3 regions of the Sphingobacterium spiritivorum genome follow, and region 1 is predicted to be linked to each of the others. Evidence: riboswitches for the same ligand, from Rfam matches in the RefSeq annotation. Region 1 holds a riboswitch; each other region holds the start of a gene.

What was found. Region 1 has a riboswitch for S-adenosylmethionine ahead of metE (5-methyltetrahydropteroyltriglutamate--homocysteine S-methyltransferase). Riboswitches for the same ligand answer to the same signal wherever they lie in the genome.
Region 2: it holds a riboswitch for S-adenosylmethionine, as region 1 does, so the genes downstream of both, I6J03_RS00995 (hypothetical protein) here and metE (5-methyltetrahydropteroyltriglutamate--homocysteine S-methyltransferase) in region 1, are expected to answer to the same signal.
Region 3: it holds a riboswitch for S-adenosylmethionine, as region 1 does, so the genes downstream of both, I6J03_RS10870 (methylenetetrahydrofolate reductase) here and metE (5-methyltetrahydropteroyltriglutamate--homocysteine S-methyltransferase) in region 1, are expected to answer to the same signal.

The regions. Positions count from the first base shown of each region.
Region 1 covers NZ_CP068082.1:1,584,166-1,587,450, forward strand. The annotation lists gene I6J03_RS06615 (response regulator transcription factor) at 1-269, shown strand, start outside; gene I6J03_RS06620 (phosphatase PAP2 family protein) at 472-1,260, shown strand; SAM riboswitch class I at 1,333-1,441, shown strand; gene metE (5-methyltetrahydropteroyltriglutamate--homocysteine S-methyltransferase) at 1,522-3,285, shown strand, end outside.
Region 2 covers NZ_CP068082.1:205,734-209,018, forward strand. The annotation lists gene I6J03_RS00990 (bifunctional alpha,alpha-trehalose-phosphate synthase (UDP-forming)/trehalose-phosphatase) at 1-1,434, opposite strand, end outside; SAM-I-IV-variant riboswitch at 1,710-1,803, shown strand; gene I6J03_RS00995 (hypothetical protein) at 1,869-2,132, shown strand; gene I6J03_RS01000 (RagB/SusD family nutrient uptake outer membrane protein) at 2,349-3,285, opposite strand, start outside.
Region 3 covers NZ_CP068082.1:2,582,343-2,585,627, forward strand. The annotation lists gene rimM (ribosome maturation factor RimM) at 1-15, shown strand, start outside; gene I6J03_RS10865 (hypothetical protein) at 214-936, shown strand; SAM riboswitch class I at 1,004-1,110, shown strand; gene I6J03_RS10870 (methylenetetrahydrofolate reductase) at 1,220-2,176, shown strand; gene I6J03_RS10875 (porin family protein) at 2,256-2,843, opposite strand; gene I6J03_RS10880 (glutamine--tRNA ligase/YqeY domain fusion protein) at 3,045-3,285, opposite strand, start outside.

The DNA of each region.
Region 1 (3,285 bases):
TTGACTATACCAGTCAGCAGATTTCTTATAAGGGTCAACAGCAGAAACTGTCAACAAAAGAAGCAGAATTACTACGCTTACTGTGCCTGAAGAAAAATGATGTCCTTACCCGCGAAGAGGCTCTTTTAAAAATCTGGCACGATGACAATTACTTCACAGGAAGAAGCATGGATGTATTCCTGAGTAAGCTCCGCAAATACCTGCGGGAGGATCCGAGTGTAGAAATCGTCAATGTACACGGTAAAGGTTACAAGCTGCTCGTCAGCTAACAAAATATAAAAACATACAGATAATTATTGTCTCTTAATTTTATGATTTCAGGAGGCAATAATTATCCTTAAATCGCAACACACACTAACATCATCTTCATTAACAGGATCATAATCTGGTATATGAAGGTATTCTGAGTTTTTATCCATAAGATTATCCAGCCACCCCGGTGGTTGTTATCACACTTACAAACGAATTCCTATGACATTAATGCGCACTGTCATTACTTTTCTTATCCTGCTAATATGTTCTGGCCAATCGCTGCCAGCACAACAAGACACAACCAAACAATACAGCGATACCCTGCAAAATACGACTCTCAAAAAAAGCTTTTGGAGACAAATCCCTTACAAGGAAATTGCGATGCCTGCAGGATTACTGACCTATGGTATTATTTCAAGGGAAAGCCATTTCCTTATTCATCAGGACAATGATATCAACAATGTATTGCGAAAAAATATAGACGAAAAATTTACCATAGATGATTTTAGCCAGTACACACCGTTACTTAGTATTTATGTGTTGGATCTGGCAGGCATAAAAGCCCGGCATAACCTCAAAGAGCGGCTGTTTGTTTCAGGTGTATCTTATGCCATTATGGCCACAACTGTATATACCATCAAAAGTACAGGCAATGTCTGGCGTCCGGACAACTCTGCGAATAATTCTTTTCCTTCCGGACATGCTGCTACAGCATTTGCCGGAGCAGAATTATTATGGCAGGAGTATAAAGACCAGTCTATCTGGTATGGAATTGCAGGGTATACAGTAGCAGCCGGAACCGGATTTTTCAGAATGTACAATAATAAACATTGGTTTTCGGACGTAGTCATGGGAGCAGGTATCGGCATGCTCAGTACCAAGATAGGATACTGGTTACTCCCTCTTGTGGACAAGCACCTGCAGCATAATCCCTCTTCTTCTGTTACAGTCGTCACACCTTTTTATAATGGAAAACAAACCGGACTGTCTGCAAGCGTCCAATTCTGATCAACAGCAGACTATTCTGACGATTTATTAAAATATTTTTGGGATTTAGAAACCTAATCCCGATATTAGCATCGCTTATAGAGAAAGGCCGAGGGACTAGACCCGAAGAAGCCTTAGCAACCTGTCACTTGACAAGGTGCTAAATTCTACCCCGCTTGGACACAGGAGGGAAAGATAAGCCGAAGTCACTGCATCTGGTGTCCTTCCTCTTTAGCAAAGTAGTTTTATGGAGTTAAGAAAAATTAAACAACAATCATTTTTATGTTATTAACTAACAATTTAGGCTACCCTCGTGTGGGCGCATTCCGCGAATTGAAAAAAGCCAATGAAGCCTATTGGGCAAAAAAGATTAGTGCTGAGGAATTATTAGATGCAGCAAAACAAATCCGTGAAGGAAACTGGAAAACTCAAAAAGATGCGGGTATAGACCTTATTCCTTCCAATGATTTCTCTTTCTATGACCAAGTGTTAGACCTATCTTTGACAGTAGGTGCTATTCCTGCGCGTTACAATTCTTTATTGAATAAAATCGATCGTAACTACAATCTGGATCTTTATTTTGCAATGGCACGTGGCTTCCAGCAGGAAGGTGTCGATGTAACGGCAATGGAGATGACCAAATGGTTTGATACCAACTACCACTATATCGTTCCGGAATTTACAAAGAATCAGGAATTCAAATTGACTTCTGAAAAATTCTTAAACGAATACAATGAAGCAAAAGCATCAGGTATCGAGACCAAACCGGTACTGATCGGCCCTATCACTTACCTGTTATTAGGAAAAGAGAAAGAAGCAGGATTTGACCGTATCGACCTTATCGAAAACCTGATCCCTGTATACGAACAGATTCTTGGCAAACTTGCAGAAGCAGGTGCACAATATGTACAGATTGATGAGCCTTTCCTTGCTTTAGATATCAATAGCAAAACACGCGCTTTATATCAGACGGTATTTGAAAAACTATCCGCAGCAGCTAAAGGTATCAAACTTATTGTAGCGACTTATTTTGAAGCGCTTCGTGATAATGAGGAAACTGCTTTAAATCTTCCTGTACATGCTCTACACTTAGATCTGGTACGCGGAGAAAATCAACTGGATACTGTTTTAGCAAAAGTTCCCGCTTCTTTAACACTTTCATTAGGTGTTGTGGAAGGCCGTAATATCTGGAAAAATGATTATGAAAAATCATTAGGTCAGATCAAAAAAGCTGTTGATGCATTAGGTAAAGACCGTGTATGGGTTGCTCCTTCCAGCTCATTGCTACATGTGCCGTTTGATTTGGATAATGAAGACAACGAAGAGTCTTTACCAAAAGAAGTTAAAAACTGGTTAGCATTTGCTAAACAAAAATTAGCAGAAGTAAAAGACCTTGCTATTCTTGCTGAAGGTGAAGTGGATGCGAAAACAGCTGAACGCTTTGAAGCAAATAAAGCTGCTGCTGAAAGCCGCCGTACTTCTCCCCTTATCCATAAACCGGAAGTAAAAGAACGTACTGCAAACATTACAGATGATGATGCAACCCGTACTTCACCATTTGCAAACCGTAAAGCTGCACAACAGGCTAAATTTAACTTACCTTCATTTGCAACAACTACCATCGGTTCGTTCCCGCAAACGAAAGATGTCCGTAAATGGAGAGCAGACCTGAAAAAAGGAAGTATCACGCAAGAACAATATGACAAAGAAATCGCTGAAGAGACAGAACGTACTATCCGTCTTCAGGAGCAATTAGATATCGATGTACTGGTACACGGAGAATTCGAGCGTAATGACATGGTTGAATACTTCGGTGAGCAATTGGCCGGATATGCATTCACTAAAAACGGATGGGTTCAGTCTTACGGTTCACGTTGTGTGAAACCTCCGGTTATCTACGGTGACGTATACCGTCCTGCAGATATGACTGTACGCTGGTCTGCATATGCACAATCTCTGACCAACCGTCCTGTAAAAGGAATGTTGACTGGTCCTGTTACGATCTTACAATGGTCATTTGTCCGTAATGATCAACCACGCTCGACT
Region 2 (3,285 bases), 1.4 Mb from region 1:
GATTCTGACCCCTACTTTCCGGGACAATTCCTTATCCTGCAGATCTTTGATCTCCCTAAGCCTTTCCAGAAACTGCTGTACCCAATGATGAATATTAAACTTCCGTATATTCTCCAGCATAGCTTCCATTCGCTCAGACTGCTCTTCTTCTGTCATTTCTAATGCCTGCATCAGACTTTGGGCTACACCATAGGCATCATTCGGATTGACAATCAGTGCATCCGGAAGCTCACGGGCAGCACCTGCCATCTCACTTAATACCAATACCCCATGTTGCTCCGGATGACTGGCAATATATTCCTTACAGACCAGATTCATACCGTCCCGTATAGGCGTTACCAGACATACATCCGCCGAAACATACAATGCAGATAACTCTTCCATAGGGTAAGAATTATAGAAGTATGCAATAGGTGTCCAGTCCTCTGTACCATATGTAGCATTCACTCTTCCTACAGAACGGTCCACTTCATCCTTTAGCATCTTATACTGCGGAACCTGATCTCTGGAAGGGACTACCAGCATATAGTAGACCACTTCTTTCATATAAGACGGATATTCCTTCAGCAGATTTTCAAAAGCGTGGATCCGTTCCAATATCCCTTTGCTGTAATCCAGTCGGTCTACAGACAGAATAATTTTGCGATGCCGGAAATTATCTCTGATCGTCTCCGCCCGCTCCCGAATGCTACTTTCTTTGGCCAGCTTTTCAAACTTACTGTTATCTATACCCATAGGATAAGCCTCTACAAATACGGTTCTTCCACCGTGTTGTAAACTATTGTCCTTATTTTTAGTCCCCAGAATATGCGAACAGGCATCAATAAAATATTGCGAATCATTAAACGTATGAAATCCGATCAGATCTGCTCCCAGTAAACCATTGAGCAATTCATTTCGCCAGGGGATCAGACGGAACAGCTCGTGTGAAGGAAAAGGAATATGTTGAAAATAGGCAATGGAAATTTCGTTTTTAAAAGCCCTTATCTGGCTTGGAAGCAACATCAGCTGATAATCATGTATCCAGACCTCATCATTATCCTGAATGTAACCTTTGATAATATTTGAAAATTTGATATTGACATTCAGGTAAGTTTGCCAGTTGGCTTCATCATATATTGCGTAACTGGGTCTGTAATGACAAATCGGCCATAAAACTTCATTTGAAAAACCTTCATAAAAGCCTTCCAGTTCCTCCTGATCAAGAAATACAGGAACAAGGTTCAATGTCTGTAATTTTGCTCTGATCTCCTTTTCTTCAGTTTCATTTTCAGGAACGATACCGGGCCAGCCTATCCAGATATTTCCTCCGGTATTGTAAATAGATCCTAAACCTGTAGCCAATCCTCCTTCACTAGGCATGAAATTAAGTCCTTGATCGGTACGTTCTATTTTTATAGGAAGTCTGTTAGAAACTATGATAGTTTTACTCATTTTATTTTATTTTTTTGAAGCCCAAATACGATTTTGAGCAAATACATAGGTGAGAAGTTTAGGCATATGCCCGATATTCAATAAACAACAAATCGTCGTTTTTGTTTAAAATAATTGATTTTTTTATATCAAAAAGGCATTTTTTCACACAGACTATACTCCTTTCAAGCCAATTCTGTCCGGCCTGCTCTTTTGTCAAAAAGCAGATTAACAAACAGGTCCGAAAATATTAATGAATAAAAATTTGGATTATTAAAATAAAGTCTATAATTTTGGTAGAGTATTCAGAATTGTTCGAAACAATACCAACCGAGTGGAGTCACCACGGTGGTAAAATAATACGGGTGTCCGCCAAAATAAACGTCAATCACGACTTATTTTAAGCCCAGGTTCTGAATACAATTTATGGTTAAACGTTTTTAATTTTAAATGGTATGTCAACACCGATTCAACTTTATCAGGATTTTTTGGAAATCTTTCAAAAGTACAGCGTTCAGGAATTAATAGAAGTCAATAATCAGGATTTACAGGAACATGGCCGGCCGGGTTCCAGAGGCGCTTTCCGTACGGCATTATTACATGCATTTTCGCTAAGGGGATTAGACCTCTCCAGAATAGTGTCCAAAGAGGATGGATTTACTTCTATCACTATTTCAGCCCTTCGTCTGGAAGATAATGTACTGATACCTATTAATTAAAGAGTATACCGGATAAATCTGTTAGTCGTACCAACGTATAGCAAAGCAAAAGATCTGTAATGCATCTTAGCGTATGCTACAGTTAGTTTTGATAGTATACTATTTTTCTAAATACTTTTACACAGTCCAATAACAATCTGCCTGAGTCACGATTTACAGCGGTCTCAGGCAGATTTATACTGTTCTCTGAAAAGTAGTGAATATAAATCTGATGTTTTACCAGCCGGGGTTTTGGGTCAGATTGAGATTGACGGTAACATCTCTCTCCGGAATACCCCAAACAAATTTATTATCACCTGCTGTCACACGCTTACTTTCAAAATCAGCTCCTTTCATGATCATGTCCATAGATTGTGGATTTTTCCTTTCAAACCCTTCTCTCCATCTTTTTAAATCGTCTAACCTAAATCCTTCAAATGCTAATTCACGAAAACGTTCATCTTTTATTTCATTTAACAGCATTTGACCTGTCACATTTATTGCTGTCAGCCCTCTTGCTTTACGAAGCTCATTTATGCGCTTTACAGCATCTTCTTCCTGCTCAATCATATAGGATGCTTCTGCAGAGATCAGGTAGTATTCTGCTATTCGGAAAACTTTCTGTGAATTATAGTTAGTATTAAGATCAGTCATCAACGAACGGTTCCCTGGCCACTTGTTTACAATTCTAAACCCTTCATATCTACTTCCCTGAATGAATATAGGCACTACTTTAAAATATGCTGCCTTACGGTAGTCCGTATTGCTAAATTTATCAATGACCCATTGTGAAGGCAGAAAATCAGGTCTGTAATTCCTTCCTCCGGTATTATAACCATAGAATATACTCATTGTATTTGGCCGTTCGTCAGGAGACCTTACAGCAGGCTCAAAGATAATTTCATCTTTAGTATCTTCTGACCACATTTTCAAAACACCTTCAGCTGAATTGTAAAGTGTATACCTTCCGCCTTTTATGAGTTCTTCTGCAGCTGCCTTAGCTCCTTCCCAATCTTGCATATACAGCCTCACTCTGGCCTCTAATGCCCATACGGCATCAATTGTAAATCTGGTCGATCCCTTAGTCCCCTGTACATCCTGAAGATTTGTTTTTGCTATACTGATATCAGATAATATCTGTGTATAGACCTCACTTACAGTTGATCTTTTAGGC
Region 3 (3,285 bases), 1.0 Mb from region 1:
CTATATAGCGAATAAGAAAAAGCTGCTCTTTTCAGAGTAGCTTTCTCTATTTATATTCGGGAGCCAAAACTGAATTTACTGCAATCCTGTATTATGAAGTATATCCTTTTATTGCTTTTACCTTTCTTTATCGGATCGTGTACCGAAACAATCCAGCTCCAGCCGGGGAATTATCAAATGACATGCGGATATAAAGAGTCTGTCTATAAGGCTATGAAAAAGACAGATAGGGGAAGTGTAGGTTGTAACGTTGCCTGTGATCATGAAATTTATCATCGTTCTTTTCTTGCGCTCAATAAGGATAAAACTTTCGTACTGGCCATCGAGGATGTACTTATGCACGGGAATTATGAATTGGTAAAGAATAAAGTTAAGCTGAAAGATAGAGATGGATCAGAATTAATTTTGGAGATCAAGGAGCAGCAACCGGATTGTATTCAGCTTTTGGGTGTTTTTGATGAGATTAGCAGCCGCGCAATATCAGCAAATGAACGTCTGTATTTTAATTTTACTTTAGATAGTACCCAATCCGTTGAGACGGATAGTAAATTTACATACGAAGTCAATACATGGAGAATAGCTCCGATGGACAGCGAATCTGATGCTGAAATCAAGAAAAGATTATTGAATAACCTGGATTACGTCTGTGCATATGTTCAGCATGTACTTAATTCAGGCGTTTATCACGGATACAAAATGGACGGAATCCCCACTCCGTTGCGTTATCTCGAAAATGGTATTGTACTCCGCGAATGGGATAATGTACCGCAGAGCTGGAAAGATATCTTTTATGATGAGTCTGATGCATACAGAGCTTATGAGATGATGTATGAAACATTTAAGAATACGGAGGCCAACCGATATAAAAGATCGGGTCTTCTGGTGGTTTTCTATTACCTGAAAGATCTCCGGAATGCCCTAAGTGACAAACAATAAATAGAGATAAGTGGCAGGTTTTACTTTTTTAATTTTGACTTTTCACTTTGAATATCGATATTAGCTACGCTTATAGAGAAAGGCAGAGGGACTAGACCCAATGAAGCCTTGGCAACCTGTCTTGGAGACAAGGTGCTACATTCTACCCCAACTAACAAAAGGGAAAGATAAGCGGAAACACTGAATACCTGGTGTCTTTCTCTACGAGCCTTCATACATTATTTTATTATTGAAATTAAAAAAGTGTCAACATGAATGAACATGTTGAAGTTTGGCTGGCTAAATGAAAATTATTGACCATATTCAAAACGCTAAAGGTAAAACCTTGTTTTCCTTTGAGTTACTGCCCCCTGCAAAAGGACAGAGCATACAGAGTATATATAAAACCATGGACGAGTTGATGGAATTCAAACCTCCGTTTATAGATGTCACCTACCATCGCGAAGATTACCTGTATAAAGAACATGCAAACGGACTGCTGGAAAGAGTATCTTACCGTAAGCGTCCGGGAACAGTAGCGATCTGTGCTGCTATTATGAATAAATATAAGGTAGATGCTGTTCCTCACCTTATTTGTGGCGGATTTACGAAAGAGGAAACTGAAAATGCATTGATTGATCTCAATTTTCTGGGCATTGATAATGTGCTGGTGCTCCGCGGAGATGCACGGCGGGGAGATGCAGATTTTATCCCGACAGAAGGAGGACACTCTTTTGCGACAGATTTGCTGGAGCAGGTGGCTAATATGAATCAGGGCAGATATCTGCATGAGGATATCGAAACTTCAGAGAAGACCAATTTCTGTATAGGTGTTGCCGGGTATCCGGAGAAACATTTTGAAAGCCCCAACTTTAATACGGATTTCAAATTTCTAAAGAAAAAGATAGAGATGGGTGCCGAGTTTATTGTAACCCAAATGTTTTTTAACGTTCAGAAATACAAAGATTTTGTTATCAAATGTCGGGAGCATGATATTAATGTCCCTATTATTCCGGGTTTGAAACCTATTACTTCCAAGAAACAGCTGGTGACGTTACCGCGTGTCTTTCATCTGGATATTCCTGAAGAACTTAGTGATGCCATAGCTGATTGTCATACTAATGCCGATGTAAGGCAGGTAGGACAGGAATGGCTGGTGCAACAATGTAAGGAACTGATCGAATTCGGAGCTCCGGTGCTTCACTTCTATACGATGAGTAATCCTGGGCCTACCAAAAAGATTGTAGAACAATTGTTTTAAATGCGTTTTAAATCAACAAATGAGAAGGCCTGCATAATATGAATATACAGGCCTTGCTCGTTAAATAGGGTGCTGGGGGTTAAAAGATATATTTGAGTCCGAATTTGACTCCGTTTTGAAATCCTGAATTCACACCGATGTTAAAGTCATTTGCTGTTTCTCCATCCTTAGGTTTCACCGCTGACCAGCCAACCAGTCCGAAGGATGCTTCTATTGAAAAGTGACTGCTCATAAAATAATCTATCCCGGGAGATAACTGTACACCGTATCCGGTGAATTTGATGTCTGTTTTGACTCCATTTGCGTCAATGCTATTTTTGCCGAAGGTCAGAGGAACTGCTGCCTGACCAAAAATTAAAAAGTTGTCCGTGATACCCCAATATTTCCGGGCCAATGGTTGTACAATGAATGCCTCTTCTTTGCCGACAACATCAGGGACAGTTTTATCTTTCTGCCCTAAATATCCTACCCCCAGACCAATTGCAGTCGTAGGTGCAACGAATGTACCCACAACCGGAAGTACACTATAATGCTGGATATTACCATCCGATTGAGTAGAATAACCTGCTTCACCCATGATAAACCATTTTCCTTTGAATCCCTGAGCCTGAACAGCTGTGTTACCGATTAGTAACATTGCAATAATTGAGAATAATAACTTTTTCATAGCATATAATATTTGTTTAACTACTTCAAATCTAAGTAGCACAGGAGCTTAAAAATATGATCGGAATCAGGAATTAAAATAAGTGCAGAGACAATTTTGTATTTTGGAAAAGGGAAGAGAATAATGCAGATAGGTAGCATGAAAAAGTCCTGTTCTTCTTTCGCAGAACAGGACTTTTTTTTAAAAAATGTGAAGATATGGTTATCCTTTTTTGACTTCTTTTGCCCAGGAGTCTTTGAGGGTAACGGTACGGTTAAATACCAGCTGATCCTTAGTGGAACGGGTATCTAATGTATAATATCCCAATCGGATAAACTGATAGCCTTTGCCTAATTCTGCATTTGCCATATCAGGCTCTAAGTAAGCTTTAGGAATAATTTTAAGGCTGTCTGTATTGATGGTAGATTTGAAGTCCTCTTCTGCAGCAGGATTTTCTACATTA